2 regions of the Ignatzschineria indica genome follow, and region 2 is predicted to be linked to the other one. Evidence: riboswitches for the same ligand, from Rfam matches in the RefSeq annotation. Region 2 holds a riboswitch; the other holds the start of a gene.
What was found. A riboswitch is a leader RNA that binds a small molecule or an ion and turns the genes downstream of it on or off. The one in region 2 is predicted to bind magnesium.
Positions count from the first base shown of each region.

Region 1: linked by a shared signal. The riboswitch ahead of mgtE (magnesium transporter) and the one ahead of DC082_RS01530 (magnesium transporter CorA family protein) in region 2 are both predicted to bind magnesium.

Region 1 covers NZ_QEWR01000002.1:1,287,321-1,303,304, forward strand. The annotation lists gene murQ (N-acetylmuramic acid 6-phosphate etherase) at 1-706, opposite strand, end outside; gene DC082_RS05720 (outer membrane protein) at 992-1,627, opposite strand; gene DC082_RS05725 (outer membrane protein) at 1,862-2,467, opposite strand; gene DC082_RS05730 (TonB-dependent hemoglobin/transferrin/lactoferrin family receptor) at 2,730-5,150, opposite strand; gene DC082_RS05735 (peptide chain release factor 3) at 5,544-7,133, opposite strand; gene DC082_RS05740 (universal stress protein) at 7,301-7,747, shown strand; M-box (ykoK) riboswitch at 8,002-8,173, shown strand; gene mgtE (magnesium transporter) at 8,393-9,394, shown strand; gene metG (methionine--tRNA ligase) at 9,597-11,735, opposite strand; gene ispF (2-C-methyl-D-erythritol 2,4-cyclodiphosphate synthase) at 11,954-12,430, opposite strand; gene ispD (2-C-methyl-D-erythritol 4-phosphate cytidylyltransferase) at 12,427-13,155, opposite strand; gene ihfB (integration host factor subunit beta) at 13,607-13,912, opposite strand; gene rpsA (30S ribosomal protein S1) at 14,231-15,898, opposite strand.
Region 2 covers NZ_QEWR01000002.1:296,162-312,145, reverse strand. The annotation lists gene DC082_RS01545 (carboxy terminal-processing peptidase) at 94-2,262, shown strand; gene mnmA (tRNA 2-thiouridine(34) synthase MnmA) at 2,600-3,697, shown strand; gene DC082_RS01535 (ABC transporter ATP-binding protein) at 3,953-5,800, shown strand; M-box (ykoK) riboswitch at 5,879-6,105, shown strand; gene DC082_RS01530 (magnesium transporter CorA family protein) at 6,587-7,522, shown strand; gene DC082_RS01525 (magnesium transporter CorA family protein) at 7,671-8,621, shown strand; gene DC082_RS01520 (magnesium transporter CorA family protein) at 8,757-9,704, shown strand; gene DC082_RS01515 (autotransporter outer membrane beta-barrel domain-containing protein) at 9,956-13,093, opposite strand; gene lhgO (L-2-hydroxyglutarate oxidase) at 13,891-15,111, opposite strand; gene DC082_RS01505 (GntR family transcriptional regulator) at 15,141-15,854, shown strand.

The DNA of each region.
Region 1 (15,984 bases), 990 kb from region 2:
CACGAAGATCCACCATCCAATTTTGATACACCTTGCCTAACTTAATCATAGTGCCGGTAGAGAGCATATTGAGTACCATCTTCTGCGCAGATCCTGCCTTCATACGTGTTGAGCCGGTAATCACTTCAGGTCCGACAATTACCTCGATAGGATAATCAGCAACTTTTCCGATTTTGCTCTCCGAAACAGAGGCAAGAGAGATGGTCGCAGCGCCCAAGCTCTTCGCGTATTGTAAGGCTGATAAAGCATAAGGTGTCCGCCCAGATGAAGCAATCGCACAGAGGATATCATCACTTGAAAATGCAACAGCAGCGAGATCAACGATTGCAGCATCTTCTTGATCTTCTGCCGCCTCTACCGGATGGCGTAATGCGCGATCTCCCCCGGCAATCAACGCCAGTACACTCTCTTCTCCCACACCAAATGTTGGCAAACATTCAGAAGCATCCAATACCCCTAACCGCCCTGAGGTTCCGGCACCTACATAGATTAAACGGCCTCCTTGCTGCAAGCGTAAAACAATCGCATCAATTGCCGCTGCTATTTGTGGCGTAGCACGTTCAATGGCATCGATAACAGCTTGATCCTCTCGATTGATCAATCGCACCATCTCCAAAGTTGATAAGGTGTCGATCTCCATCGTACGACTATTGCGTTGCTCCGTTTCTAGGGCGCCTAAATCGACCTTCACATTGCTCTCTCTCATTCTTCTCCTCATAATTCACTCAAATAGTTTACACTCAGCTATGATGCTCTCTATTCTACTATCATCCATAATAGAGAGGGGCTTCAAGATCACCTAAGAGCTAAGAAAGAAGAGATAAAAGGTCAGAAATAAAAAAAGAGCCTTGAAACATTGTTCCAAGGCTCTGCAAAATGGCTTCTTGATCCTATTTCAGATAAAGAAGATATTGAGCGGAAATATCAACTAGCACATATTAATAAATATTCGTTGATATCCGTTGATCTCTATTGATCTCATCGATACAGATTAGAAAGTGTAACGGACACCTAAGTTAAACTCATTACCACGTTGTTTAACTTTACCATTGAAAGAAGTATCATCCGCTTTATAGCTATGAGATACTTTACCGTAATCCATAAAGCGGTATGAAAGATCAACCGCAACATTGCTATTTACAGCATAGCTCACGCCGGCGCCCACTTGCCATGCAAAGTTACCTTTGCTCTTAGAGATGGATACTTCTTCATCAGATAAAGTATTTTTAAGACGCGCATAACCAATACCTGCGCCCACATATGGGGTAAATGCAGTACCAGTATTAAAATCATAATAGCCATTAAGCATTAAGGCTTGTGATTTAGTTTCAGATTTAGAATCTTCATCTGATACTTTCACTTTACCATTGTAGCCATACTCAATTTCAGCACGAACATTGTTATCCCCAGCAGGGAAGATCGCACCATATGCTAAACGGAAACCGCCAACATTTTTGCTCTTTTTAAGTGATTCTGAATCTTCACCGTCATTCACCTCAAACTTGTTATTCACATGATTGAGAACTGCTTTTGCAGATAGATATTGATCAAAATCTTGTGCATGCGCAACAGTGAAACCGCTCGCTACTACAGCAGAAAGCACAGAGATGGTCAGTAGCTTTTTCATCTTTATCTCCTATATTTAAAGATCAGCTTTTGGAGCAGAATTATATCACTGCTTTTCCCCTTTTTATGTCATCTTTTTTTATTCTCGCGCTATAAAAATCGCTTAACAAGTTGTTTTTAAAGAATAAAAAAAATCTCAAGCTCGTAAGGAACTTAAGATTTTTTATCACTTTTATAACCGATTTTTAGCTAAATTTTATCAATGAATGATCTATCAGCTAGAAGATTAATGGGATTAGAAGTTGTAACGAACCCCTAAGCTAAACTCATTACCACGCATTTTAGCTTTTCCTCTATTATCCTTATGATCTACTTTTCCGTAATCCATAAAACGATAAGCTAAATCGATATCAACATTGCTGTTAACAGCGTAGCTCACACCAGCACCCACCTGCCATGCAAAGTTACCTTTGCTCTTTGAATATGAATCTTTTCCTTCAGGTGTAACGGTATTCTTCAATCTTGCATAACCAAGACCTGCACCGACATAAGGAGTCACGGCAGTACCGGTATTAAAATCAAAGTAACCATTTAACATTACAGATTGAGACTTTGTCTCAGACTCTCTCTTATCTGCATTCACTTTTGCTTTACCGTTATAACCATACTCAATCTCAGCACGTACATTATTATCAGCTGCTGGGAAGATCGCACCATAAGCTAAACGGAAACCACCCACATTTTTACTCTTTTTCGTATCTTCATTGTTGAGCTCAAACTTGCTATTCACATGATTGAGAACCGCTTTCGCAGAGACATACTGCTGAAAGTCTTGCGCTTGCGCTACAGTTAAAGAAGAGGTCACTGCCGCCAAGACGGTAACTGCTAATAACTTTTTCATCTTTTGCTCCTATATAAAAGATCACGCTATAAAACAGAATATAGATAAAATCATCTACTCTAACGAACAAACAGACCTCCTCGTTAGAGCTCTTATCTATATTGGGTTAATCAAATAAAACCCTATAACTTATAGGTAAATTATAACACTTTATAAAGAATTTATATATTCCCCTAATACTATTTAGGTACTATTTAGGTAATATTTAAAATAGTATTTAAAAGATATTAGGGTGATCTTTTAATCTTGTGATAACTCTTACTTAAAACCGCCCCTCTATCGAGATAGCAAAATTACGCTTAGGTGCTGTAAAGCGCTCTAACCCCCGACTATCACGATCGATTCGATTCGTTGTCCCAAAGGTAGGAAGATCCCGTAAGCTATCCCATGTGGCATAACTACGATTAAAGAGATTAAAAACCCCAAAATTAAGCGTCAGATCACGATCAAGTTTCACCTGTGTTGTCACATCCACGACGAAGTAAGATGGACTTAACCACTTCCATTCCGTCTCCTCCTTCCCGCGCCATGAGTATTGTGTCTCTTTGGTATCTTTCCCTCTCTTTGCCGCACTATAACGCGCTGTCAAAGTACTATTCCACCGCTGAGCAGGATCTTGATACTCAATACTCATCAACGCACTCCAAGGCTGAATCGATTTTAGAGGATCGCCATCTTGATTCTTACCCTTACTATATTGCCCTTTTATGTGAAATTTCCAACTCTCAGAGAGCCCAAATAAGGGACCATTCAATGTCGCATTCAATTCAAGTCCTGAAATATGAGCATGTGCCACATTGACAAATTGAATCTGATTAATTGATAGATACGGCTTTGAATCCCAACTATAGGGATAGTAAGGATTGGGTTCTAATTTCTCAGAGACTCTCTCATCAATAAAATTACGATATTTACTATGAAACGCGCCTAATCCTATCTCTGCATACTCATTTTTAAATTGATAAGTAATCTCTTGATTCAACGCTGTCTCTGGTCTCAATTGAGGATTCGGCATAAAGTGGTTCATTCCCCCTTTACCAAACTCAAAGAAGAGCTCCTCTATTTTTGGGGCTCGAAATCCTGTACTGATACGATAACCGATCAACTGCTCCGGTGTTATTTGATAATGAATCCCTAACTGCCAAGAGGTTTTAGAAAAACTTTTCTTCTCACCATTAAAGCTCACTGGAAATTTATTACTGCCATCCATCTGCGGAGAGTATTGGTAATGATCATAACGCGCCCCCAACGTGAGAGATAATTGAGGAGTTACAGTTATCTCATCTTGCAGAGAAAAAGCGGTAACAGAGGATTTAACCGGAGTCATGATACTGTAATTTGAAGGGTGTGCCACACCACTGAGATAGAGAATATCTCGATTACTATTCTTAAGCATGCCCCTTCTAAGCTCCAACTTTGCTTGTAGCAAATGCTTCTGCTCACTCAAAGAGATCGGTAACGCAAAAAGTTGGCTCTTAAAGAGCTTCTGTCGCTGCTCAAAAGCACGATAGTAACGCTGTGTAATATCAGTTGGATCTTTCTGACTTACATTATAGGTATCTGAGCGCATATCAATCTTCTGATCAGCATAGACGATATTGAGCGTGTCTAACCAAGAGGAGTCCAATGGAATATAGTCATACTCCACACCAAAGCGACGATAGGGTGCGGTATCTTTCGCAAATCGATACGTTCCCCAAGCATCAAAGCTTCGCTCTTCAGTTCGATTGTCTTGCCGGCGATTCTCATAAAATGCGGTTAAAGTCTGCTCATCGGTGATATTAACACCCCACTTTGTTAGCCAAGAGGAACCATGCTTCATCTGCGGATCAGGACGCCCCCTTGCAGGACCATAGATCTCCTCCCCATTACCACTATTAACGGTCTCATGCCCTCTTCTTTTTGTTAATTGTGCAAACCCAAAAAAGCGATCGCCACGATAACCGGCACCTAGTACTTGACGCCACTCCCTATTTTTTGAGGAGTACCCCGTCTTCCAATAGAGTCCCCATCTTTGACCTGGTTTTACAATATCATCCACTGTTTTAGTCGTAAAATAGAGTGATCCACCTATAGCACCACTTCCATCACTGACGGAGTTCGCCCCTTTATTGATTGTGACAGCACTAATATTTTCATACTCTGTACTATTGATACTGCCATTAAAATAGCCATATCCACGGTAGATTGAGGGCATAAAGCTCTCAGCTTGCGGTAAACCATCGACAATGACGGCAACCCGATCCTTATCCACGCCTCGAATCGCAAAACCATTACTCCCCGCTCGCCCACTCTCATTAACACCAACACTCAACTCATGGCGCAATAGATCACGCTCATCTTGCACCAAGTTTTTACTCAAATCCGCAGCACTTTGAGTCTCTTTAAAAGGAGTAACCTGCTCTGGCGCACCAACAACAACTACAGAACCTAATGCAATTGTTGGAAGATTCTCCTCTTTATCATCATCCGCTAAAGCAGCTGATATTGAGAGAAGTGAGAGTGTACAGCATGCGCTAAAGAGAAATTTATTAAAGAGCACACTAAAAATTGGTGATCTAACTCCAAGAACTTTTAGCTCAGTTCCAGCTTTTAACTCAGTTCTATTGAGTGTGCCGTTACTTTTTGGGGAGAGAAAAGATAACGACACTTCTTCTTGGGGAGGATGGCTACTATTTTGCATCTTTTTTATGGTTCCTATTTGAGTGATCTTCTTGATGAGCTTTCTATGAGCCCTCTATTTTGGATAGCTACATATAGCTTCTAAATATAACTTCTACATATGAGCTATACCGATGGGCTATACCGATGAGCTATCGATATAATCAATATTAACTGTAACGATAATCATTGTCATTTAGGAATCTATCAGATAAGATAACTAGTAACAAATGATAATTTATACTCAACAGGAAATAAGGAATAAAAGATGAGAAACAACAGTCGCTTAAAGCACACGATGCTTTTTTTTGCATAAAAAAACCTCAGCAATAATGCTGAGGTTGGTAACTAAGACACCACTATCCTAATGGGTCTTAATCAATTGTCGACTTCCTCTCGACACACTCAATTGATGTTAACCATGAATCTCACGGAAGGCATCAAATTGAATATCTGGATAACGCTCTTGCGCTAAATGTAAATTAACTCGTGTAGGAGCAATATAGACATACTCTCCATGGTGATCGATCGCTAAGTTATCTTCCGCCCGCTTCTTAAATTCGGCAAACTTCTTCGGATCTTTAGCATGGACCCATCGTGCTGTAGAGACCTCGACATGCTCAAAGATACAATCTACATTGTACTCAAGCTTTAATCGATGGGCGACCACATCAAACTGAAGAATTCCCACCGCACCAATGATTAGATCATTATTACGAAGGGGTTTGAAGAGCTGTGTCGCTCCCTCTTCACAAAGCTGTTCAAGACCACGCTCAAGATGCTTCATCTTTAGAGGATCGCGAAGACGCGCACGACGAAAGAGTTCTGGTGCAAAATCAGGAATTCCTTTAAAGCTTAGCTCTTCACCTTCGGTAAAGGTATCCCCAATACGGATCGTTCCATGATTGTAGATACCGATAATATCGCCGGCATAGGCCTCTTCTAAATGACCGCGATCGGAGGCCATAAAGGTCAATGCTTCTGGAATACGGATATTTTTGCCAATCCGAACATGATGCGCGGTCATTCCTGGTGTATATTTGCCGGAACAGACACGCATAAAAGCGATACGATCTCGATGGCGAGGATCCATATTGGCCTGAATCTTAAAAACAAATCCTGTTAATGGCTCTTCATCTGCTAATACTTCACGGGTTAAGGTTGCCTGCTTTTTAGGGCATGGTGCAATCTCAACAAATCCATCGAGCATCTCTTGAACCCCGAAATTAGTGATCGCAGAACCGAAGTAGACCGGCGTTAAACGCCCGGCAAGATACTCTTCAAGATCAAATTCATGACTTGCCACGCGAACAAGCTCAACTTCTTCACGAAAAGCATTGGCCCGCTCCTCTCCTAAAACCCCATCTAATTCAGGGCTATCTAAACCTTGAATGATCTGTCCTTTGCTGCGAGTTCCACGCTCTTTTGAATCATAGAGATGGATATAGTCTTCAAGAATATGGTAGACACCCTTTAACTCTCGCCCCATACCGATCGGCCATGTCACTGGCGCACAGTTGATCTTTAAAACCTCTTCCACTTCATCTAGAAGATCGATCGGCTCTTTTCCATCTCGGTCAAGCTTATTGATAAAGGTGATAATCGGAGTATCGCGAAGACGACAAACATTCATCAGTTTAATTGTCTGCTCCTCAACCCCATTTGCACAATCGATCATCATGAGCGCTGAATCCACCGCCGTTAAAGTTCGGTAGGTATCTTCCGAGAAGTCCTGGTGTCCCGGCGTATCAAGCAGATTGATCATACAATCGCGATAAGGGAACTGCATAACTGAAGAGGTCACTGAAATCCCCCGTTGCTGCTCAAGCTCCATCCAGTCTGAGGTTGCATGACGTGCAGCTTTACGCCCTTTGACAGAACCGGCAAGATTGATGGCGCCTCCAAAAAGCAGGAGCTTTTCAGTCATTGTGGTCTTACCCGCATCAGGGTGGGCAATAATGGCAAAGGTTCTACGACGGGCAACTTCTTTCGCTAATTTACTCATGATGAATATTCAAAATTGACTCAAAAAATAGGTGTCCGTATTGTACACGTTTTTTTGCCCCAAGTCGCTTTTTAAGCCTATGATGATTGATAAATCGCGGATCTCTTGCTATAACAAAAAGAGATGAAATAGATGACCACTCATATATATAGCGGGAGATTAAAAAGATGTCTGAATCGAATGAGTATCAACATATTCTTGTAGCAGTTGACCAATCTGCAGATGCAGAAAGGGTTGGCCGTCAAGCCCTTATCGTTGCACAAAGAAACCATGCAAAGATTACCCTCCTCAATATCTTAGAAGGTATCAGTATTAGTGCCGGCTATGAGCTTATGCCTATTATTCCACAGGTCTCTGATAGTGAAATTATTGCAGAAGCAAAAAAATCGATGCGCGAGCTCTCTCTCAAGTTGGGAATTCCAGATTGTGACACAATGGTCATCTCTGCATTATCAACGAAAGAAGGTATCCTACGTGCAGCAGAAGAGCTCAAAGCGGATCTTTTAGTGATCGGCTCCCATACCCGCTCTGGCCTTGGAGTCCTATTAGGATCAACATCGGGATCGATCATCAATGATTCCCCTTGCGATATCTTAACAGTGAAGGTTTCATAAAGAATCATAAAGCAGAGCGCAAAGTAGATTCATTAAAGCAGATTCATTAGATAAGACTTAAAGCGCTCTAGAAAGCAAATTGTCTCGATCAAATCAACAGAATTGATGTAAAAAGAGATTCAGTAAATAAAAGAGATAAAGCGTCAAGAAAAGAGTAAAGGCTTGAAAATCTCATAGCTATAATTTGCTTATTCAAAATTTAAGGGTACAATGCCCTCAAATAAATATTTTGGGTTAACAGATTATTAATTGTTAACTATCCTCGTTAGGTGAGGCTCCTATATGGAGGTAAGCTACTGCCCAGAAACGTCGAGAGACACCAATGGGTCAGCAGAAACTGTCGAGCTAAGGCAGTATCTAATGTAGCCGGGATTCGGATGAATACCCATGCCATATAGTGCTAAAACTTTACGAAAGAGGAGAGATCACTGTAAAGGCGCCTTTACATATCGAGAAAACACCCTCCTCACGTCTTGTGGTTGGGTGTTTTTTTTGATCTCAAAATAGACTGATCATCTATGGACTCTTTTCCCAAGGATATCAGCGTCGGCCGCTGCGCACAGCCGCGCTTAACAAAATATATCGATGACAGAGAGATTTCTTACTGTCGTTTTATGAAAATAAAAGATAATGAGGTTAAGCAAAATGGTAATTCAAGATCGTAATATGAAATTTGGCATTGAGAGCGCCGGGTCCCTAATGTCCAATGACTTTATCACCCTCGATGTCAATCATACGGTTGATGAGGCAATCGACTATCTTCGTAAAAATCTCTACCAAAGAGAAGATATTCACTACGTCTATATTCTCAATCAAGATAAAGTTCTTGTTGGTGTCGTTGCAATTAGAGAGCTTCTCTCTGCAAAAGGCGATGAGATGATTGCGAATGTCATGAAGACAAAACTCAAAAAAGTGACAACGGCAGTCGATCAAGAAGAGGTGGCGCAACTCTTTCAAGATACAGATCTTGTGACAATCCCCGTTGTTGCTGAATCAGGTCACCTATTAGGCGTCATTCATATCGATCAAATTTTAGATGTGATGGAACAAGAGGGTACTGAAGATATCTATCGTATGGCTTCGATCAAGAGTGATCAGCTCGATAATCAAAATCTTCTGACGGCAACTATCGGTCTTCTCTACCGTAAACGAGTTGCTTGGCTAGTTGTTCTTGTCTTTATGAATATCTTCTCTGGTGCGGGGATCGCAACTTATGAAGATCTTATTGAGAGCAATGTCGCACTGGTCTTCTTCCTCCCCTTATTAGTCGATAGTGGAGGTAACGCCGGAGCACAGTCCGCAACATTAGTGATTCGAGCGATGGCGCTTGGAGAAGTTCGTATCAAAGATTGGTTTAGAATGATTGGGAAAGAGACTATCATCTCTGCACTCCTTGGCTTTACAATGGCGCTTGCCGTCTCATTGGTAGGATTCTACCGTGGTGGTGTTGAGATTGCTTTCATTGTGGCATTAACGATGGTTTTTGTTGTCATGATTGGTAGCATCATTGGACTTTCACTCCCCTTTATCTTTAGTAAGATGAAGATGGACCCTGCAACAGCAAGTGGCCCGCTAATCACCTCTATCTGTGATATTGTCGGTGTCTTTATCTACTTCGGCATTGCGAGTGCATTTATTACACTCTAAACACGCTCCGGCATATGCCGGAGATAATCCAAAATTGATACTAGCTATACTTGCTTCATTTTAATGAAAGTTATTTCAACCAAAATCATTACAATAAAATAGCTTCAATAAAAAAGAGAGCCCATTGAGCATTTTCAATAATGTTCAATGGTGACTCTCTTTTCTGTTTTCACTTCTCAATATAATTAACCAGTTGTGATGATTACGAAATCTTCGCCCCGGGTTTAAGCTCACTTAAAGAGGTTAAGAGGGTTAACTCCTCTTTGGTGGAGGCAGACAGAATCATTCCTTCACTCACACCAAAACGCATCTTTCTCGGCGCTAGATTTGCAACCACCACCACATACATTCCCACTAAAGCGGCAGGATCTTGATAAAACTTACGGATGCCGGAGAAGATAGTGCGGGGACGCTCCTCGCCTAAATCGATCTGGAACGTTAAAAGCTTATCAGCCCCTTCAATAAAATCGCATGAAAGTACCTTTCCTAAACGAAGATCGATCTTGGCAAAATCATCGATCGAGATATATGCCTCCTCTTCGCTTTTATCAACACCTTTATCAGAACCCTTACCGCCCTTTTTTTGCTCGCTCTTTACGACCTTATCGCCCGCTTTATCAGCTTGTTGCGCATCTTTACGCTCGACACTCAAGGCTTCACGATTCGCTTCAATCATCGCATCGAGATCTTTACGATTAAGACGCGTCATCAGATGCTCATAATCGTTGATAAGATGCCCCTGAGGTAATTTCTCATGAAGCGCTGCAAAAGTTAAAGGTGCAATATTGAGGAATTTCTCTACACGCTCTGCAACCACTGGTAACACTGGTTTAAGATAGAGCGTTAAAATTCTAAAGGCTTCTAAATAGCCGGTACAGAGATCTTGAAGTAATTTTGCTCTGCTCTCATCTTTAGCAATCTCCCAGGGCTTCATCTGATCAAAATGCTCATTCACATCATCACAAGCTGCTGAGATCTCTCTTAGAGCTGCGGCAAAATTACGCTTTTCAAAGCCCTCTTGAATTGCGGGCGCACGCGCAATAACAGAGTCGATCAATGCCACCGATTCCGCTGCAATCTCACCTAACCGATTATCAAAGTTTTTTGAGATAAAGCGACTTGTTCTTGAAGCAATATTGACATATTTACCGATAAGATCCGCATTAACACGATTCACAAAATCATCGAGGTTGAGATCAAAATCATCGATTGCTCCATTCGATTTTGCAGCAAAATAGTAACGCAACCATTCTGGATCGAGCTTCTGAGCAATATAGGAATCAGCAGTAATAAATGTGCCGCGCGATTTACTCATCTTCGCGCCATCTACGGTTAAAAAGCCATTAATCGCATATTGAGAAGGGACACGATGTCCAGAGAAATTGAGCATTGCAGGCCAGAAGAGCGTATGGAAATACATAATATCTTTACCGATAAAATGGACCATCTCCGTGCCGGTAGCTTCTGCCTTATCTCTCTTAATAAAGCTCTCAAAATCAATATTACCAACACGATCACAATAGTTCTTAAATGAAGCAAAATAACCGATCGGGGCATCTAACCAAACATAGAAATATTTATTTTCCGCGTTTGGAATAGGGAACCCAAAATAGGGGGCATCTCGAGAGATATCCCAATCTGAGAGCTTACAATCTCCCTCTTCACCAATCCATTCACGCATCTTATTGGCCGCTTCAGGTTGCAAGCGCTCTTTATCTTCTAGGAATTGACGCAGGAATTCGACACAACGTGGATCTGATAACTTAAAGAAGAAGTGTTCAGAAGGGCGCATGACTGGAGTCTTCCCTGTCACAACAGAGAAGGGGTTGATCAATTCTGTCGGCCGATAAGTCGCACCACACGCTTCACAGTTATCCCCATATTGATCTTTAGCATGACATTTAGGGCACTCTCCCTTAATGAAACGATCAGGTAAAAACATCTTGCGCTCTTCATCATAGAACTGCTCAATCGTTTTTGTCTCTATTAGATCATTTGCTTTGAGCGTAAGATAGATCTCTTCAACTAACTGCTGATTCTCTTTTGAATGTGTCGTGTAATAATTATCAAAATCGATATGGAAATTATCAAAATCTTGCAGATGTGCCGCATGCGCTTTTGCAATTAACTCTTCAGGAGTAATACCAAGAGAGTCTGCCTTTAGCATAATGGGCGTTCCATGGGTATCATCAGCGCAGATATAATAAACATTGTTTCCAAGCATTCGCTGAAAACGCACCCAAATATCGGCTTGAGCATACCCTAATAGATGCCCTAAATGAATATCTCCATTGGCAAATGGCAGTGCGTTTGTGACAAAAATATCTCTCTTTCGTTGCATACTCTACTTGTTCCTATATTTGTTTCATAATGGGCATCTCTGTAAGTAATCATCAATGTCTAATACTTCCAATGCTTCTATACCTCTAATCTCTCTTAGAAGGTCTATCAGAAGGCCTATTAGAAGATCTCTTAGAGCATCCATTACTATTTATCGATGCGCCCTCATCTCATCTGTTTTAAATTACTGCTTACTACTGCTGATAGCTTTCGCCCACTTTACTCCTGACGCTTTAATAAGACGGCGACCTGTGCGGCAATTCCCTCTTCCCTACCGACAAAACCTAACTTCTCCATAGTTGTCGCTTTAACATTGATATCCTCTGTGGAGATATTAAGATCTGCGGCAATCACAGATTCAATCGCCGCTCTATAGGGTTTCATCTTCGGTTGTTCCGCCATAATCGTAATATCGATATTACCAATCTTATAACCTCTATCGAGAACAATTTGGTAAGCCTCTTTAAGGAGAAGGCGACTATCGGCATCTTTATAACGTGGATCAGTATCGGGGAAAAGTGTTCCAATATCTCCCGCCTTTACCGCTCCTAAAATAGCATCTGTTAGGGCATGAAGCACCACATCACCATCTGAGTGCGCTTTAAATGCTTTATGAAAAGGGATCTTTACCCCACCTAACATAAGATGATCACCCTCTTGAAAGGTATGAACATCAAAACCAAATCCTATTCTCATTCTCTTCTCTCACTAAAATAGAGGCTCATTAATTGTAGGTCTTCAGGATATGTGACTTTAAAATTATGTGGATAACCCCGATAGACCTTTGGTGAGAGGCCATTATACTCTAAAAGTGAAGCCTCATCTGTCACTTTTGCACCTTCTCGCTCTGCACGCTCGGTAGCTTCAATCAGTGTTAAAAGTGGCGCCATTTGGGGAGTTTGTGCTAACCAGATTCGATCACGATCAATCGTTTCGATAATTAATCCAGCTCTATCGACACGTTTCACAGTATCTTGCGCCGGTAAGGCCATAATAGCTCCCCCTTGCGGCGCATCTTCTAATACAGATCGAAGAAAGAGAGAGAGCTCTTCAGGTCTCAACCCCGGTCTTGCCGCATCGTGTACAGCAACCCAGATTTTATTGAGATCTTTTCCCGCACGACTTAATTTCTCTTTTAAGAAGTAGAGCCCCGCGGCAACAGAATCTGTTCGTGTAGCTCCCCCCTCAACCCGCCATAGAGATTCGCTCTCGACCGCTAAAGGTGTTTCATCCTCAGCAGATAGAGCGACAACGCCACCATTCATCTCCGCAACTCCTAAAAATAATTTTAAGGTATGCGTTAAGATGCTCTCCCCGGCAATCTTGAGATATTGCTTTGGTACTTCAGACCCCATGCGACTTCCAACGCCCGCTGCGGGAATAATAAAATAGAGTTCTTGCTCTCCCTTTTGAGTACTCAATGTGCTTCTGCTCCTTCATAAAATGGCTCGATCGATGATCGATCATCTGTAACGATTAACAACTTAACTATTCTCGCCATCATGACCTATGCCACATGGCAGATAAAATAGGAGTCGACTGATGATACCGACATTTTGTTGCTATCTACTGCTTAATTTTCAATATTGAGCCTCTATTATAACGAACTCCCAACAATTTCATTACCATTACCGCTTTATATTTTCGCTCTCTTATAGCCCTTATCTCTCTTAAAAAAGAACATAAAAAAAGCATCTCAAACCATCACTTGAGATGCTCTTATCAACTCTACTGCTTCTCTCTAAATATAAAGACCAGTATGAAATTCGATACTAAAGTATGTCATTACCAAAGTGTGCCATTAAATTGTGACACTAAATTATGATACTAAATACTGATACTTCGGTCTAATATTGATATGGGGTCATCACTCTACTTCGGAAGCTCATAATGCTCACGGCTTTCATTGACCCGCTCACGGAGCAATTTACCCGGTTTAAAGTGGGTGGTATATTTGCCACTTAATTTTACTGCATCTCCGGTCTTCGGGTTGCGCCCTATCTTAGGCTCTCGATAACGAACAGAGAAACTACCAAATCCTCTAATCTCGATACGCCCGCCCTTCCCTAAGGTCTCTGTAATATGTTCTAAAATTTTCTTAACACTCTTTTCAACTTCAGCTGTTGAACAGTGTGGGTATTTTGCACTTAATCTTTGTACTAGCTCTGATCTAGTCACCGTACTTCTCCTTGATTCTATAATTCCCTAGTTTTCAGTATAAATCCCGCAAACGCCGTAAATTTATGTATATTTTTATATATAAAATAATACAATCTATCGTTCTATTAAGCAACAATCCCTCTAAAAAATATCTCTTAATTCTCTATTAGAATCAAATACCTCTATAAAAAAACCGCAAACTATAAAGTCTGCGGTTTTTACTGACCGAAGGTCATACAACTATTAATTTTAATGAGCCTCAATTGATCAATCTGAATCAATCTGAATCACGTTAATCTATCTTAATCAAAGTGGCTCTAAAATTATTGTTGCTTCTTATTGCTGTTTTAACTGCTCTTTTAAGAGATCACCGAAAGTTGTCGCACCAACATTATCATTTGTGTACTCAGCGATATCTTGTGGGCTTACTTCGTCAACTGCTTTCACAGAGAGAACGATTGAACGATTACGGCGATCAACGCTTACAAAACGTGCTTCAACTTCATCACCTACGTTATAGACGTTACGAACATCTTCTACACGCTCAGATGAAATTTCAGATGCGCGAAGGTTACCTTCAACACCGTTACCAAGATCAACAACTGCATACTTAGCATCAACTTCAGTAACAACACCTTTCACTAAAGAACCTTTCTCATGCTCTGCTAAGAATGAAGAGAATGGGTCTTGGTCAAGTTGTTTGATACCTAAAGAGATACGCTCACGATCAGCATCAACTGCTAATACCATTGCTTCGATCTCATCACCACGGCTATATTCGCGGATCGCTTCTTCACCAGGAACGCTCCATGAAATATCAGAAAGGTGAACAAGACCATCAATGCCACCTTCAAGACCGATGAAGATACCGAAATCTGTAATAGATTTGATTGTACCTTTGATCTTATCGTTCTTGTTATATTTCATCTCGAACTCAGACCATGGATTTGGCATGCACTGTTTCATACCGAGAGAGATACGGCGACGCTCTTCATCGATATCGAGAACCACAACGCCCACTTCTTCACCCGCTGTAACAACTTTAGAAGGATTAACGTTTTTGTTAGTCCAATCCATTTCTGAAACGTGAACAAGACCTTCGATACCTGGCTCAATCTCAACGAAACAACCGTAATCAGTAATGTTAGTAACTTTACCTTTTGTTTGAAGACCTGCAGGGAAGCGCATAGCGATATCTTTCCATGGATCTTCACCAAGTTGTTTAAGACCAAGTGATACACGGTTACGCTCTTTATCAAATTTAAGAAGCTTAACTTCGATCTCTTGATTGATCTCTACGATCTCAGATGGGTGACGAACACGTTTCCACGCCATATCTGTGATATGGAGAAGACCATCAATACCACCAAGGTCGATAAACGCACCGTAATCAGTAAGGTTCTTAACGATCCCTTTAACAACATCACCTTCTTCAAGTGTTTTGAGAAGCTCTTCACGTTCTGCAGAATACTCTTCTTCAAGTACCGCGCGGCGTGAAACAACGATGTTGTTACGCTTTTGGTCAAGCTTGATAACTTTTAACTCAAGCTCTTTACCTTCAAGATATGCGATATCACGAACAGGGCGAACATCTACTAATGAACCTGGTAAGAACGCGCGCTCTGTACCGATATCAACAGTAAATCCACCTTTAACGCGACCTGAGATAACACCTTTAATGATTTCATCATTTTCAAGTTTCTTCTCAAGGAATGCCCATACTTCTGCACGTTTCGCTTTTTCACGTGAAAGACGAGTTTCACCGAAACCATCTTCTAATGACTCAAGGACAACGTCCACTTTATCACCAACTTGAACTTCAATTTCACCATTTAAATCTTGAAATTGTTCAGCGGGGATGCGACCTTCACTCTTAAGGCCAGCATCAACGATTACAAAACCGTTTTCGATTTTTACAACCGTTGCTTCAATGATTGCACCAATTTCACGTGCTTGTTCTTCGGCGATTGATTGCTCAAATAATTCTGCAAAACTTAATGACATATAATTAAAAATGCATAGACATGTGGAATATTTTTCTCACTATACTCACCCTATTTCCTAGAAACCTCATATACCCTAAGCGTTCT
Region 2 (15,984 bases):
GTATTCAGCAAAAAGATATATAGATAGATATATAGATATATAAAATATATAGATCTTTGATCAGCAAACATTTGCGAACTAATCAAACAGACAATGGATATAGAAAACGTAATGGTTAATGGGAAAAAATTTATCAAAAGCCGCTTTGCCAAATTAGTCGGTGGACTCTTTATCTCGTCAGCACTTCTATTTGGCCAATCGACAATCGCTGCAACCGATACACCAAAAACGCCGATTATCACGAAGCCTTCTTATAATGAGCAATTGATCAATTCTGCCCATACGGCAATTTTGGCACAATATCATTATGATCGTATCCCTATTGATGATGCACTCTCAGAGCGTATCTATACACTCTACCTTAAGGCGCTCGATCCACAGAAGGTCTTCTTCGTACAATCAGATATCGATCAATTTGAGCAATATAAGTATAGCTTTGATGACTTCATTCGCCGCTCACAATTAGAGATTCCCTATGAGATGTACCAACAGCTTCTGATCCGCATGGATGAGCAGTATGCTTTGGTCACCGATATCTTAGCTGAAGATTTTGACTTCGATGTGGATAAGAGTCTCGTTATTCAGCGCAAAGATGAAAATTTCCCCAAAGATAAGACCGAGATGCGTCAACTTTGGAAAGATCGTCTACAAAATGAGCTAATTAATCTCATGGTCACAGATGATACCTTGACCCTTGAAGAGGCGAAAGAGAAGCTTCAGAAGCGTTACAATGCTCGGCAAAAAAGAATTCATGATATGGAAGAGGGAGAGCTCTTTAGTCTTATTATGAATGTCGTTTCTCTCAGTTTTGATCCCCATTCTGGTTACTACTCTGCTAAACAGATGGAGCAGTTTAATATCAGTATGAGTCTATCACTGCAAGGGATCGGTACGGTTCTGCGCCAAGATGATGATTCCATCAAGATTGTAGAGGTCGTTCCTGGAGGACCTGCAGACTTGACTGGCCAGGTGCAGATCGGTGATGAGATTATCGGCGTTGCGCAGGGTGAAGATGGTGAGTTTGTCGATATTGTTGGGATGCGTCTTGATAAAGTGGTTGAGATGGTTCGCGGCGAAAAAGATACCGTTGTCCGTCTACAGATGATTGGCAATAAAGGAAAAGGCGCAGAAAAAATTGTTAAGATCGTTCGTGATACGGTCAAACTTGAAGAGCAAGAGGCGAAATCGAAAGTCTATCAACTCCCTTCTGAAAATGGTGAAGAGGAATATACTTTAGGCGTTATTACACTTCCGGCATTCTATAGTGACTTTGAAGGTAGTAAAAAAGGGATTCAAGACTTCAAAAGCACAACACGTGACGTTAAAAAATTACTACTTAAGTTGGTCAATGATGAGCATATTGATGGGCTCTTAATTGATCTACGCGGTAATGGTGGTGGATCTTTAACGGAGGTGATCGATCTCTCTGCACTCTTTATCGGTAGTGATAAGACCATTGTTCAAACGCGAGGATTTGATGGTCAGCAAGATGCACAATCGAGCCCTAATGAAGAGTTGATCTATGATGGTCCTATGGTGGTTCTAATCGATCGCTTAAGTGCTTCTGCCTCTGAAATTTTTGCCGGCAGTATGCAAGATCAGGGGAGAGCAATCATTGCTGGTCAAACCTCCTTTGGTAAAGGTACCGTTCAGACGATGATCGATCTTAGCCGAATTTTAGCAAAATCGACCAAACCAGGACAATCGAAAGTCACTATTGCAAAGTTTTACCGCGCAAATGGAGAGTCGACACAAGAGAAAGGGGTTGAGCCTGATGTAACGCTCCCTTCAATTTATGATCCTAATGAGATTGGTGAGTCGAAAGAGCTCTATGTGATGGCTTGGGATACTATCGATGCAGCTCCGGATTATGAGCCTTCTGTCGTTATTACAGAAGAAGTGACTTCCCAGTTGCAAAATAAGAGCAAAGAGCGCTTTAAAGAGGAAGAGAAGCATCAGATCTTTAAAAAACAGGCGAATAAGACATTAGAGCTCTGGAAGATCAATGAGATGAGCCTCAATCTTGATAAGCGCAAAGAGAAGCTTAAGCGCGAAGAGGAAGAGAATCTTCAATTGCAAAATAGAATGAGAGCTCTCTACGATTATGAACCATTAACACTTGAGCAGTTCCGTAACGAAGATGGTTCATACACAAAGCTCTTAAAAGAGACAGAGACCGATCTTCTACTTGAAGAGGGATTATTGATTCTCCGTGATTATATCGATCTTCTCGATGATGAAAAGAAGAGCGATAAACAGTAACGATATACTGTATCAATCAACAATAGAAATCAACGATAAAAATCAGCTATAAAAATGGTTAGCCTTCTATTTATATTATTCGATAGAATGCTAACCATTTATTTTTACAGCAACCAATATGATGGATCAACCACACTAAAATCAGTACTGTTGGAAGTCTGGGCTGTCAAAGTTTGTATTATTAATTTTATATCAATAATTTATATCAATAATTTACATTAATGATTTATATCGATGATTTATATCATTAAAATATCATTAAAGTATCATTAAAATTTATACTATTTAGATTTGTACCATTCATAGTAATGGGCTAAAAGAGTTGAGAGGCTAAGAGATGGAAGATATAAGAGGTAAACGTGTCATTGTAGGAATGAGCGGTGGAGTCGACTCCTCTGTAGCGGCGTTTCTCTTAAAAGAGCGGGGCGCTGATGTTCATGGCGTATTTATGAAGAATTGGGAAGAGGAGTTTGACCAAGGCTACTGTAGTGCGGAAGATGATCTTAAAGATGCAGAAGCGGTCTGTGAGACACTCGGCATTCCACTTCACCGTGTCAATTTTGCTAAAAATTATAAAGAGCGAGTATTTGATTACTTTATCGATACGTTGAAAGATGGGCTAACCCCTAATCCCGATGTTCTCTGTAATAAAGAGATTAAATTTAAAGCTTTTTTAGAGTATGCAGAAGAGTTAGGCGCAGATTATCTCGCAACGGGGCATTATGCTCGTGTTCGCCGGGAAGATGGCAAAGCTTATCTCTTAAAAGGTATCGATAATAATAAAGATCAGAGTTACTTTCTCTATCTACTCAATCAGCAACAGTTGATCAATACCCTTTTTCCGATCGGAGATTATGAGAAGAGCGAAGTGCGACAAATTGCTCTCGATAATCGCCTGATCACTTTTGATAAAAAAGATTCTACAGGGATCTGCTTTATTGGGGAGCGAGATTTTACCGACTTTATCATGCAATATCTCCCTACAGAGCCCGGCGATATGGTAATGCCTAATGGTGAAGTTGTAGCGCAACATCAAGGTTTAGCATTTTACACTATCGGCCAGCGACAAGGTTTAGGGATTGGTGGGCGTAAAGATTCTACAGGTGAGCCTTGGTTTGTGGCAGATAAAGATCTTGAAAAGAATCAATTGATTGTAGTACAAGGGGATCAAAAGGAGCTCTATGGAAGGGGTCTAATCGCTCGCGAGCTCCATCAAATTAATCCTATCAATTGGGAAGAGGTTAACCCTCGCTTAACGGCAAAGATTCGCTATCGCCAACAAGATGTTAAATGTGAGGTGACACTAGAGAAAGAGGGCAAAATCCGCGTCGATTTTAGAGAGCCGCAAAGAGCCATCACACCTGGGCAATCGATCGTCTTTTATGATGGAGATATCTGTTTAGGGGGCGCTTTTATCGAGCGAAAAATTGCCTAATCACAAGTTTCCAATCATAGCTAATTCATAGATGCATAGATGCATAGATGCATAGATGATTATCAGGGGAAATTGCTAGCTAAAGAGGCGACATTACAAGTCGCCTTTTTTATTCGACCTTTTTTTATTCAATCTCTATTCCTTACCCTCTAATTGATAATAGATATCAAATAAGGTACTCTATCAACTATCAGTCGAATATTATTAATCGAATATTTTTAGCACCTATTTTTCGTACTTTTATAATGGCCCTTTATGAAAATTCTCCAACGTTTTGAATCCCTTATCGACCCTTTTAAATCACACCCCGATAAGGCGCCTCCTAAAACGTTATTCGCCTTCTATTGGCACTATATTAGCCAGGTTAAATGGGTCTTTGTTGCACTCCTTGTGACAGGATTTTTTGTCTCAACATTGGAGATCTTTCTCTTTAAATATATTGGAGAGATTGTTGATCTTGTCGATAGTGTTCATACGCCGGCAGAGCTTTGGGAGAAGCACCATTGGACCTTTATTCTTATGCTATCGGTTATTCTACTCTTCCGCCCTTTAGCCTCATTTCTTCATAATCTTCTGATTAATCAATCATTAACGACTAACTTTACATCGATGATTCGCTGGCAACAGCACCGCTATGTCGTTAAACAGAGCCTTAACTTCTTTCATAGTAGCCTTTCTGGTGGGATTGCAAGCCGTGTCATGAATACCGGTCAATCGATCCGCAATTCAGTGATTATGTCTACCGACTCTATGTGGCGCATTGTGATCTATGCGGTTACAACGATTATTCTCTTCTTTGAGATGAATCCTTGGCTCGCACTTCCTATCTTAATCTGGATTCTGCTTTATACGCTGATTTTGCGTTATTTTCTCCCAAGAACACGTCACCGTTCCCATATCTCTGCAAAAGCACGCTCTCGTTTAATGGGCCATATTGTCGATAGTTATAGTAATATCACAACATTGAAACTTTTCTCCCATTCTGAAAAAGATGAGAATGATGCAAAATCGGTGATGCAGAAACAGACCGATGCCGCTCTTCGATCAACGCAGCTCTCAACGATGATGGATCTCACTCTGATGATTCTAAATAGCCTCTTAATTGCGACAACGATCATGCTCTCTATCTATCTTTGGGGCGCTTCTTTAATCACTGCGGGAGCAATCGCATTTACCATGAGTCTTGTTATTCGAATCAATACTATGTCAAGCTGGGTGATGCGGGTGATTAGCCATATTTTTGAAGATATTGGTAATGTTCAAGATGGAATTAAAGTGATAGCCCAATCACGAGAAGTACAAGACCATCCTAATGCCGAAATATTAAAAAATGTTACAGGCGAAATTACCTTCCGTAATGTCTCTTTTAATTACCACAAGGAGAAACCGATCTACCAGAATCTCAACTTGATGATTCATCCGGGAGAAAAAATTGGATTAGTAGGGCCATCGGGTGCCGGCAAAACAACATTAACGCAGATACTGCTACGACTCTATGACATCGATGCCGGTGAAATATTAATTGATGGTGAGAATATTTGTCACTTTACGCAAGATTCTTTACGGCAAAAAATTGGCGTTGTCACACAGGAGCCGACGCTATTTCATCGCTCTATCAGAGATAATCTGCTCTATGGGAATCCTGATGCGACAGATGAGATGCTCTATGAAGCTTTAAGAAAAACCCACGCAGATCAATTTGTCAGAGAGTTGATAGATCAATATGGGCAGAAAGGATTAGATGCTTTAGTTGGGGAGAGTGGAGTTAAGCTCTCAGGAGGTCAACGACAACGCATTGCAATCGCTCGCGTCTTACTTAAAAATGCTCCCATTCTCATTCTCGATGAAGCAACCTCTGCACTCGACTCTGAATCGGAGAGTGTGATTCAAGAGAATCTTGAGCAATTGATGGCAGGGAAAACGGTAATTGCCATCGCCCATCGACTCTCTACCATCGCCAAAATGGATCGTTTAATTGTGATGGAAAATGGCAAAATTATCGAGCAGGGTACCCATAATGCTTTACTTGCGAAGGGTGGACTCTACGCTTCTTTTTGGGAGATGCAAGCAGGCAAGATGAAAGAGGATGAAACGGAGAAATAGCGCTTAGAGTAAAATTCTTTTTATGAAAAGAGTTGACATCGATGCACTATTGAGTCTATGATCTCCTCCAACAAATTAGAAATACCTCGTTAGGTGAGGCTCCTGTACGGAGATATGCTACTGCCCAGAAACGTCCAAAGACGCCAACGGGTTTGAACAGAAACTATCGAATTAAGGTGGTTTATAACGTAGCTAGTCAATTGAGATAGATAGAATAAAGTAGGGGTTACCTTCCTCTCGCTTTCTCCTGATATCTGATTGATCTTATGCCGTACAGTGCTAAAGCTCAATGAATGGAGGATGATCAGACTTTCAGATCAATTGGTAGAGATAATCTCTCTATCGATCTCTTGTGAGTCGATTAAAAACGTATAACAGAGATCAGTATCTTGATACTATCTCTCTAGAAAGCGTGCCTTCATGATTGAGGGTACGCTTTTTTGCGTTATCGCTATAAAAATAAGCTTTAAAATTAAAGTTTAAAATTAAGCCTTAACAGATAAGCTGCGTTACCCTCAATAAGTTTTATTAGCTTATATTCATATATTTCGTGTATTCCGTTCGGATATTCGGATATTTGGATATTTGAATATGCGTTTTGATATGCGCTTTTATTAACTTTGATCATTTGATTGCTCTCAATTATTGCGCTCAATTGCACTTAGCCTTACTACCTAACTGATTATCAAAATTGTTCTCTTCCTCAATACTCATCAAAAGGGCAGTGATGCACTTTAAGCGTTATTGAGAAAGAGAGCAAAGGCATTCGCAGAAAGGAGTTTTATAATGACGATCTATCCAGCAGAGCATGGAATTTTACTCAATAACGCCAACAGATCTCAAGAAGCACAACGAGCAACAACGCTTTGGGTCAATCTAGTCGCGCCGAGTAAGGAGAAGGTCGATAGACTCCTTCACTCGCTCAATCTACCACTCGATACCCTCAATCAGCCTCGCGGTAGTCTGCAGAAAAAGATTGGCGATCTTCTTCTTTTAAGGCTTTATGTTCCTAAAAGAAATCTCCCATATTCTGCCATCCCTTACCAAGTGACCCTTTTAACAATTCTCATTAAAGGAAATCGAGTGATCACTATTTTAGAGGATGAAACACCGCTCTTGATGCATCTTGAGCATGAATATTTGGTAACGTGGGCTTTTGCCGATGTGACAAGCTTTGTCTATCGCCTTTTAGAGTTGACGACGGAGAGTTTTATTCTTGCAACAAAAGAGGTTGAGAGGGAGACAACAAAGATGGAAGATGAGCTCAAAAGCGCTTTTAACAACCAATCTGTCTATCAACTTCTCAACTACAATAAAAGTTTCCTCTTTTTTGCAAAAGCTTTAAAGCATAATCACAAACTTCTCAATCTGATTTATGAGCAGAGCACCCTAAAAGCAGATTATGAGCAGGATCTACAGCTCTCTGATCTTATTGTAGAAACGGCTCAGGCGGAGAATTTAGCTCGTGTCTATAATGCCAATTTGCGTAACTTGATGGATGCTTATTCTGCACTGATTGAGAACAACCTCAGCCTTTCAGTGCAATATTTAACGATCTTTATCACCATCTCAGCAATCCCGATGTCGATTGCTGCGCTCTACGGCATGAATACCCCCTTGCCATTTCAAGATGAACCTTACGCCCTAACGCTCTTAGGCATTATCACCGGCATCTTCATCGTGGGAGCACTACTCATCTTTAAGGTTAAAAGGATGCTTTAAAGCAACCTGCAATCGATAACACTCAATAGCATCCGGTAACAATCAGTAATAACCGATAATAATTAATAACAATCAGTAATAATCAATCTCGTGAGAGATCAAATTTAATCCGAACATTATAAATCGGCCCAGATAGAGGAGTAACATCATGTTAACCATCTACAAAAATAGCGATGAGCGCTTAATCCAAAAATCAGTCATTCATCCTAACCATCTCCTTCTTTTGATCGATCCTAATATGGATGAGATCAATCAGATGACGCGCCATTTTCAATTGCCGGCAAAATTCTTTACCGATGCCCTCGATCAAGATGAGCGACCCCGTTTAGAACGAGATGAGCATGGGTACCTTATTGTTCTCAATCTTCCGATTAAAAATCCCAAGGCAGGGGAGAAACATGAACCACCCTATATCACTCAACCTTTAGGGATCATTCATACCGATAGCAATCTCATTCTGGTAAGTCGTCAGCATCATCCTCTTATTGAGCAACTCATCAATGGAGAGTGTGGCGATTTCCAGACAGAGATGAAGACGCGCATCACACTACTGCTCTTTAAAGCGGTGGCAAAAGCGTATGATGATCATCTAGGGTATATCAATGATGCCGCGGCAGCATTGCAGCAGAAATTACGCGCATCCTACCAAAATAGAGAGCTCTTTAGCCTAATAGAATTGAGTAAAAGTCTAGTCTTCTTCTCAACTTCGCTCTCCGCTTTAGCCATTCTCTATCGCCAGATGATGCAAGGACGCACTTTTAAAATTCAAGAATCTGATCGAAAGCTGCTCGATACAATTTTAGTCGATATTGAGCAATCGGCCGAAGTTGCCGAGATGCGCCGAGAGAGCCTGAGTAACCTAATGGATGCTTATGCCGCAATTGTCCATAATAATCTCAACACCGTTCTCAAGGCATTAACCGCAATCGCCATTGTGATGATTATTCCTACAATGATTGGTTCGATCTTCTCAATGAATGTTGCGCTACCGAATGAAGATGATCCTGCGACTACCATTATCGTCGCCACCATCATGGCGGGATTGAGTCTACTGCTCATACTCTTTTTCTACTTTAAACGTTATCTCCGCCTACATTAATCGAGGAGTCGGGAAATCGAGATTGAAGAAAAAATTCTAAGATATAAGCAGAAATAGAAATAAGAAATAGAGATATCAGTAGACTCAGTAGACGTAAAAATAGAAGAAACAGCCAACAATATCGGAGGTATCACAATGATGCAGATCTATAAAAACCTTATTCGCAATAGCTACTACCATGAATCAGAGATCACGCAAGAGAACTGGGTAGAGGTGATTGCCCCCACAGCGGCAGAGCGCCTTAAGATGAATCGCCAATTGGGGATCTCCAGCCATTTTATTGCAGAAGCACTCGATCCTAACACTCGGCCGATGATTGAGAAGGGTGCCGGGATCACCTACATTATTATCCATGTTCCCACGGTGAATCGGGAAATTGAGAAAAATAGCGATGGTATTCGTTACCGGACCGTCCCTTTTGGCATCGTGCTGACGGGCTCTCACCTTGTAACAATCTGTAGTGTCGAGACGCCACAATTAAGGGAGAATTTTATTCGAAACTGCCAAGGTTTAGGGGCAGAGCGACTTATTCAAAATACGCTCGATCTTCTTCATCACACCGCACAACGCTATCTTAAATTGATGCATACCATGGAGCATGAGATCGCGGAAGCAGAAGAGGAGCTCTCCCGTTCATATCGCAATTCAGAGCTCTATACATTACTCTATCTTAATGATGGATTGCTCGATATGACAATCTCTCTTAAACAGATGTTACATCTTATGAGAAAGATTAATCATGAGCACCACCTAGAGCTCATTGCAGATGGACAAGAGTTATTTGATGACACTATTGTTGAGCTTGAGCAGGCTTACTCTGTTGCAGAGATTAACCAACTCAATGCTAATAATGTGATGGATGCTTATGGCAATATTATTCAAAATAATGTGAGCCATGTGGTTAAGCTTTTAACGGCAATGACGATTGTGCTCTCGATTCCAACATTAATTGCGAGCATCTATGGGATGAATGTTCCCCTGCCATATCAAGATGAACCGGAAGCATTTATGTTACTAATTGCAATCATGGTGGTATTAAGTGGCGTTGTTGCCGGCATCTTCTTCAAGAAGAGATTCTTCTGATATTTTAGATGGGATACTGATTTTAGAATAGATACTAAAACGATATATTAATAGCGATTAAAAGTAGATATTTAATCGAAACAATTTGATAAAAATAAAAGGCCCCAAAAGCTTTTTCAATAGAATAGTCAACTCAAAGATTCCTCTTTAACTTTTTCTTGATGTTGAATTGCTAATCTACTTTTGAATCTACTTTTGAGGCTTCTATCTTCAAACGCTTATTTTAGAGTCAATAGTTTAGGATTCATAGCTTAGAGTTCATAGTTTACTCGCACGCTAATTTCGCCTCCTTTCCGTTTACCAAAGTAACCAGAAAGATCGGCATCATAGGAGAATCTAGAGGATTCTGAGGGCTTTAAGCTTGTTCCTACTTTAACAATCCCTGTACTTCCCTTAAGAGATGTTGTATCAACCTTCATTCTATAAGCATGAAGATTAAATTGGGTATCAAACTCATACTCATAGGCAATACCCGCTCTAAAACTCATATCGGGACGATAATCATAATGCCACTCGGCCCCGACATTGAGTCGCTTAGAGTTAATAGCACCAAAATGGATCTCATCTCCTACTACACGACTATTTTTACGATTGAGCCTTGTCCATAAGAAGGTAGAGGAGAGATCAAAATGTTGATTCTCCGCTATAGGCATCTCATAACCTACAGAGAAGTGCGCTCCCCAATATGGGCTAGAGATTTTATAATGAGCAAGCTCACCTGTTGCCGCATGCGCAAGATCTTGGGAATTAAATTTACTGCGGCTTTTTCCGTATCTAACCCCACCATCCAGATAGAGACCATTATCAAAGCTATAACGACTCAATAGACCAAGTCCATAGTAGTAATTATCCCCCGATCCACGGCTGGTGAATCTATTCCCATTTTGACCGACATATTGTGTATGATTTTTATAATCAGACCAACCATATTCAACAATCGGAGCAATCACCCAATTCTCTTTTTTATATGTCATTCCCATCGTAATGATATATTCATTCGCACGAATCACTGATCCATTAGCATATTTTGAGTGACCGGCATAAAAGTCAGCAAAAGGAACATAACCTTCAATCTGATTTTTACGAATAATCCCTAGAAGATTATCCGCACCTCGGAGAAGGAGCTCTTCCATGGCGAGGCGGCCGTCCCCTACAACTTTCAGTTCCGGGTTAGTCCATACGTAGGGGGGATCAGGTTTTTCAGGATCTGTTGGCTTGTTTGTGCCTTTTTTAATAACAGTGATTACACGATCATTCTCATATTCAACTTCTGTTTCAACACTATAAAGAAGTGAGATCCCTTGTTGTATCTGTGTCACTTCATCTATTCCTGCTGTTGCATCCCCTCGAAGCTCTCCGGGTTTTGCTTGCATTAAAATAAATTGATCGCCAACGCCTAATATGCGATCACCAGAGTGAATTCCTACTACATTAATTTTGGAGGGAGTAGAGGGAGTAGAGCCATTGGAAGAGAGGTTCTGATTCTGTTCATTACTTCCAAAGATAATCTTATCGGCATTAATGATAGCGATATTCTCATTGGCTAATTGTGGTGTTAAGGTGAATTGATAATACTCAAAATTAGCAACCTCCTTAAAGTGGAGCGGAGATCGAGAACTAGTATGTAGCCTATTTCCTGTAAAAAGATCATACTGTGCAGGGCGGTAGTCACCATTATAGGTTAAATGACCCCCATACAGTTGCCCACCATTATCGACTTTTGTAAATTCTCCTAGCTCGATAAGATTATTACGCGCATAAGCTTGAGTGCCATCCATCATAACGCTGTTTCTTTCTGATATCTCCTCTCCATTTTGGTAATAGGCTTTCCCTGGTGTTATCGTATAATGGATATCACCTCCATAAATATTCCCGCCACTATTGAGACTTCCCAAGAGTCTTACATTGTTATTATTTGCTTTTAACACCGTATTTTCCAGGCTAATATTCGCGCCAGCATCAATCTTGTACTCTGATTGTTTATCATCTTTTGCATGAATAACCGCTCCACTTTTGGCATTGCCGGCTTCGAGAGTAAGGGAGATCTCTCCGCCAATAAGATTGGTCACAGCACCTTTTACTCCAACTTCAACCTGATTGCCGTTAGCCTGAACATTCATCGAATCGGCATAAACTTCTGAATAAGCAAAGGCCTTTTTATGAGGGAGTTTTTGCTCGGGATCTGCCGGATCATGATATTCAGGATTCTTATCGTAAATGGTGGAGTTTGAAGAGATATTCCCCGCAATAGCATCACCCGAAACTAGAGAGATGGCGGCACTTCCTCCGACAGCTTTATCGGCATTTCCTAATAAGAAGAGAGAGTTCTGGTTTGCGGTCATCGATGAACCCGTTGCTCGCGTGATGGCATTGGCATCAACATCAGCATATATTTTAGTACCATTTTGATAGCTAACACCGCCAGCAATTGCATCACCAGCTATAAGTGATAATTCTGCACTTCCACCATAGATCTCACTACTATTTCCCTGCGCTTCAACCCAATTTTTATCAGCTTTCAGCGTTAAATCCTTTGTAACCACATAGCTATTGGCAAATGTGTAGTTTTCTGCGGCAATATCATCTTCTGTATCGACCTTAATATATCCCGATTTCGCATCACCAGAATTAAATTGGGCCAATGCTCGACCACCTATTAAACGATTCGCATCGGTAGCAACTGTAATATGATTTTGAGAGGCTTCTAAAATAAGATTATTACTATCAATATTAGTAAAAGCAGAGGCTCTATTTACAAGTCTTGATACATCTTTGGTTGGCTGACTACTTACATTACCAGTTCGAGCATCACCTGATTTTCCAGTAAGTATTGCTTCACCCCCGATTACTGAATCGACTCCACTTGCATTTGATGCAAGCGTAACTTGATTCCCTAAAGATGCGGCCTCCATCTCACCATAAATATTAATACTGCCATCTTTAATGGAGAACCCATATTCACCGCTACTTATAACATCATTTCCGGTAGTAACGCCTGTTATAAGTTCAATGGAAGATTGACCACCGTAGAGTGATCCAGCAAAGCCGATATTCTCTTTGATCGTTAAGTTATTGTTTTGAGTCTTTACAGAGAAATTGATCTTTTCAGGTAGGGTAATGGCTGCCTCAGCGCGCGAGTGTCCCGTCGATTTTCCGGCAGTAGCATCTCCCGTTTTAATCGTAGCGCTCGACTCACCACCATAGAGAGGATCACCATCTGCCGGAGCATTTGTGATCACTATCTCTCGCTCTTCAACTAATGCATCATAATGATCTAAATTAATTTTAGTCACAGCCGAATTATCATAATTTGAAGGAGTGTCGGAACCTCTATCAATCGGAAGGGTAATTTGCTGATAGTGCTTATTTTCATTAGCGCCATCACTCATCTCCTGGGCATCAACAAGTTCAGGGAGCGCAGAGATCAATAGAAATAGTAGAATAATTTTTTTTTATCTCTCTTTTTTTACAGTTTGAAAAAATAGGATTATTCATAATTTATAAATTACCTTTTATCTATATAAGGATCTTGTACAAAGATCTTGTATAAGGAGTTAAATCGATATCGATCGATAAAGAAGGGAAGAGGAGAGATAAGAGCAAGGCGTAATAATTAATCCCTGACTACTGAATAACCGAGCCATTTATCTAATATCACTCACCTAAAATGATAAATATCAAAAAATCACAATCAGGAATCTAAAAATAGAGATCGGTGCAATCGGCAACAGATTTCATTCTATTTTGCTTAATATATTTTCTATATTTCATCTGTATATCTCATTTAAATATTGGATATAACCTACTTTTCATATAAAACAGCAATATATTATTGATAAGTACAATTTACTACACAATAGATAAAACAAAAAGAATTTATTATTAAATATTATCTTCATTCGCCCCAAACATAGAGGGTTAGAAAGAATTGATAGATATTTCAGAAGGTTATAGAAAGCGTTATAAAGAATGCTAAAGAGAACGCTAGGAGCTAGTAGAAGTGTCAGAATGGAAAGGTAATAGAAAATGATCAAGGAATAGGTGAATAAAGGATAAAGTAGGGGAGCTATATAAGGAGCAGCATCTTTACAAAAGGGGAAGGGCTCAACAAAAAAGGACTAAATCTTCAATATTATTAGATTTAGTCCTTATAATTTTAAATCCTTGTAGCTGATATCAACTCGATCTACTGACCCTCTTTCCCCGGCATCACTTCTCGCACAATATACTCTGCGATTGCCATAGAAGAGGTCGCTCCCGGTGATGGTGCATTGCGAATATGGGTAATATTGCCATCACGGCGAATCACAAAGTCATCAACTAACGTTCCATCTGCTTCCATTGCTTGCGCCCTAATCCCTCTTGTTGCTGGCTTGACCGTCATTTTAGCGAGGCTAGGCACATATTTAGTCGCTTCATTAATAAAGTTTTGTTGGCTAAAAACCGTTTTTGATTCGCGCATAGCGGCAGGAATATTACGGAAAGCAAAGCGCCAAAAACCAGGATAGAGGAGATACTCTTTAATATCGCGCCAATTAAATCCTTTACCATCGTAATTTTCTCGTCCTTTAGAGAGAAAAGCATTAGGGCCTATTGTCATTTTCCCATCGATACGCTTGGTAAAATGGACACCTAAAAATGGATATTTAGGATCAGGAACGGGGTAGATAAGCCCTTTAACATCATCTGTATATTGATCATCTAAAACAAAATATTGCCCAAAGAAGGGGACTATTTTAGGAGTATCGATATCGCCTGAATTTTTCGCTAATCGGTCTGACTGCAAGCCGGCACAGCTAACGGCATAATCAAATTCCGTAGGAATAGCACGATTTCCGGCAAGTATGATCTTGATCTTCCCATCAGCACTATTTGTAATTGATTCCACAGGACTATTGAGTTCAATTTTTCCCCCACGTTCTCGAATCTCTTCGGCAATACGTTTTGCAATCGCTTCATAGCTGACGATCGCCGTTTCAGGAGAGTGAAGGGCAGCAACACCAATACAATTGGGCTCCACCTCTTTAATTTCATCACCATAGAGCATGCGAACATTGGGTACTTCGTTATCGAGGGCGATTTGATAGAGTTTTTTTAATCGTTCCTCTTCAATCTCATTGAGGGCGACCACAACTTTTCCACACTGATCATAAGGAAGATTATTCGTTTGACAATAATCACGAACAAGCTTCACACCACGTCGACATAATCTTGCTTTTAGGCTACCCTTTGCATAATATAATCCTGCATGCACAACGCCGGAGTTATGGCTTGTTTGATGTCTTGCAACCTCCGACTCTTTTTCAAAAAGGGTCACATTGGCATCGGGATAGTCGATGAGAAGCTGTCTTGCAACGGAGAGTCCGTTGATTCCTCCTCCAATCACTGCATAGTTGATGGTTGACACATTTATCTCCTTAATTACGATACTTGAATATGAAAAAACTAAAAAAAATAGAAAGTCTCTCTGATCAAGCGTTTGAACTCTTACGTGAAGCGATCCTTAATAATGTGTTAGAACCAGGAAAACTCTACTCAGCAACTGAGATAGGGGAGTGGGTAGGTGCATCGAGAACCCCCATTCGAGAAGCAGCCCAACAACTTGCCAATATTGGTCTGGTCCGTATTGAGCGCAATCGCGGTATTCGTATCCTTCCGACCTCTTTAAAAGATCTTTTAGAATCTTTTCAAATTCGTCTAATGCTTGAAGTGCCATTGGTTCGAAAAGTGGCAATGATTCGGACCGAAGATGATCTTAAAGCGCTTAATATTGCTTATCAAAACCTCTTTAAAGCCGCAGAAGCAGATGATGCAAAAGCAACACTTCAGGCAGATAAAGAGTACCATTCAGCACTCCTTAAGATCGCCGCTGTCGAAAGGGCATTAACAATTATCGATAATACACGCAATACAGTCTTACTCTCGGGCCCCAGTACTATTCCACATTCACGCACTTGTCTTGAAGCTTTTGAAGATCATCAAGAATTACATAAAGCAATCCTAAATGGTGATCCTGATAATGCCGGCAAAGAGATGGAGCGCCATATTATCAATACCGCACGTCTCTTAGTGACACAAGAATCAAATAGCCGTGAAAATTGGAATGATACCGATATTCTCGAACAGTTCTCCTGGATTCATAAACAGTAATATTTTAAAGATCTCTCCTTACTTATAAATTCGTTTAGCTTAAAGGTATTTTTATCATATGTGATAGTTGCATGCAACACGCAATGTGTAATATATCTAAAAGATTATCATTTAATGATAATCGTCAATA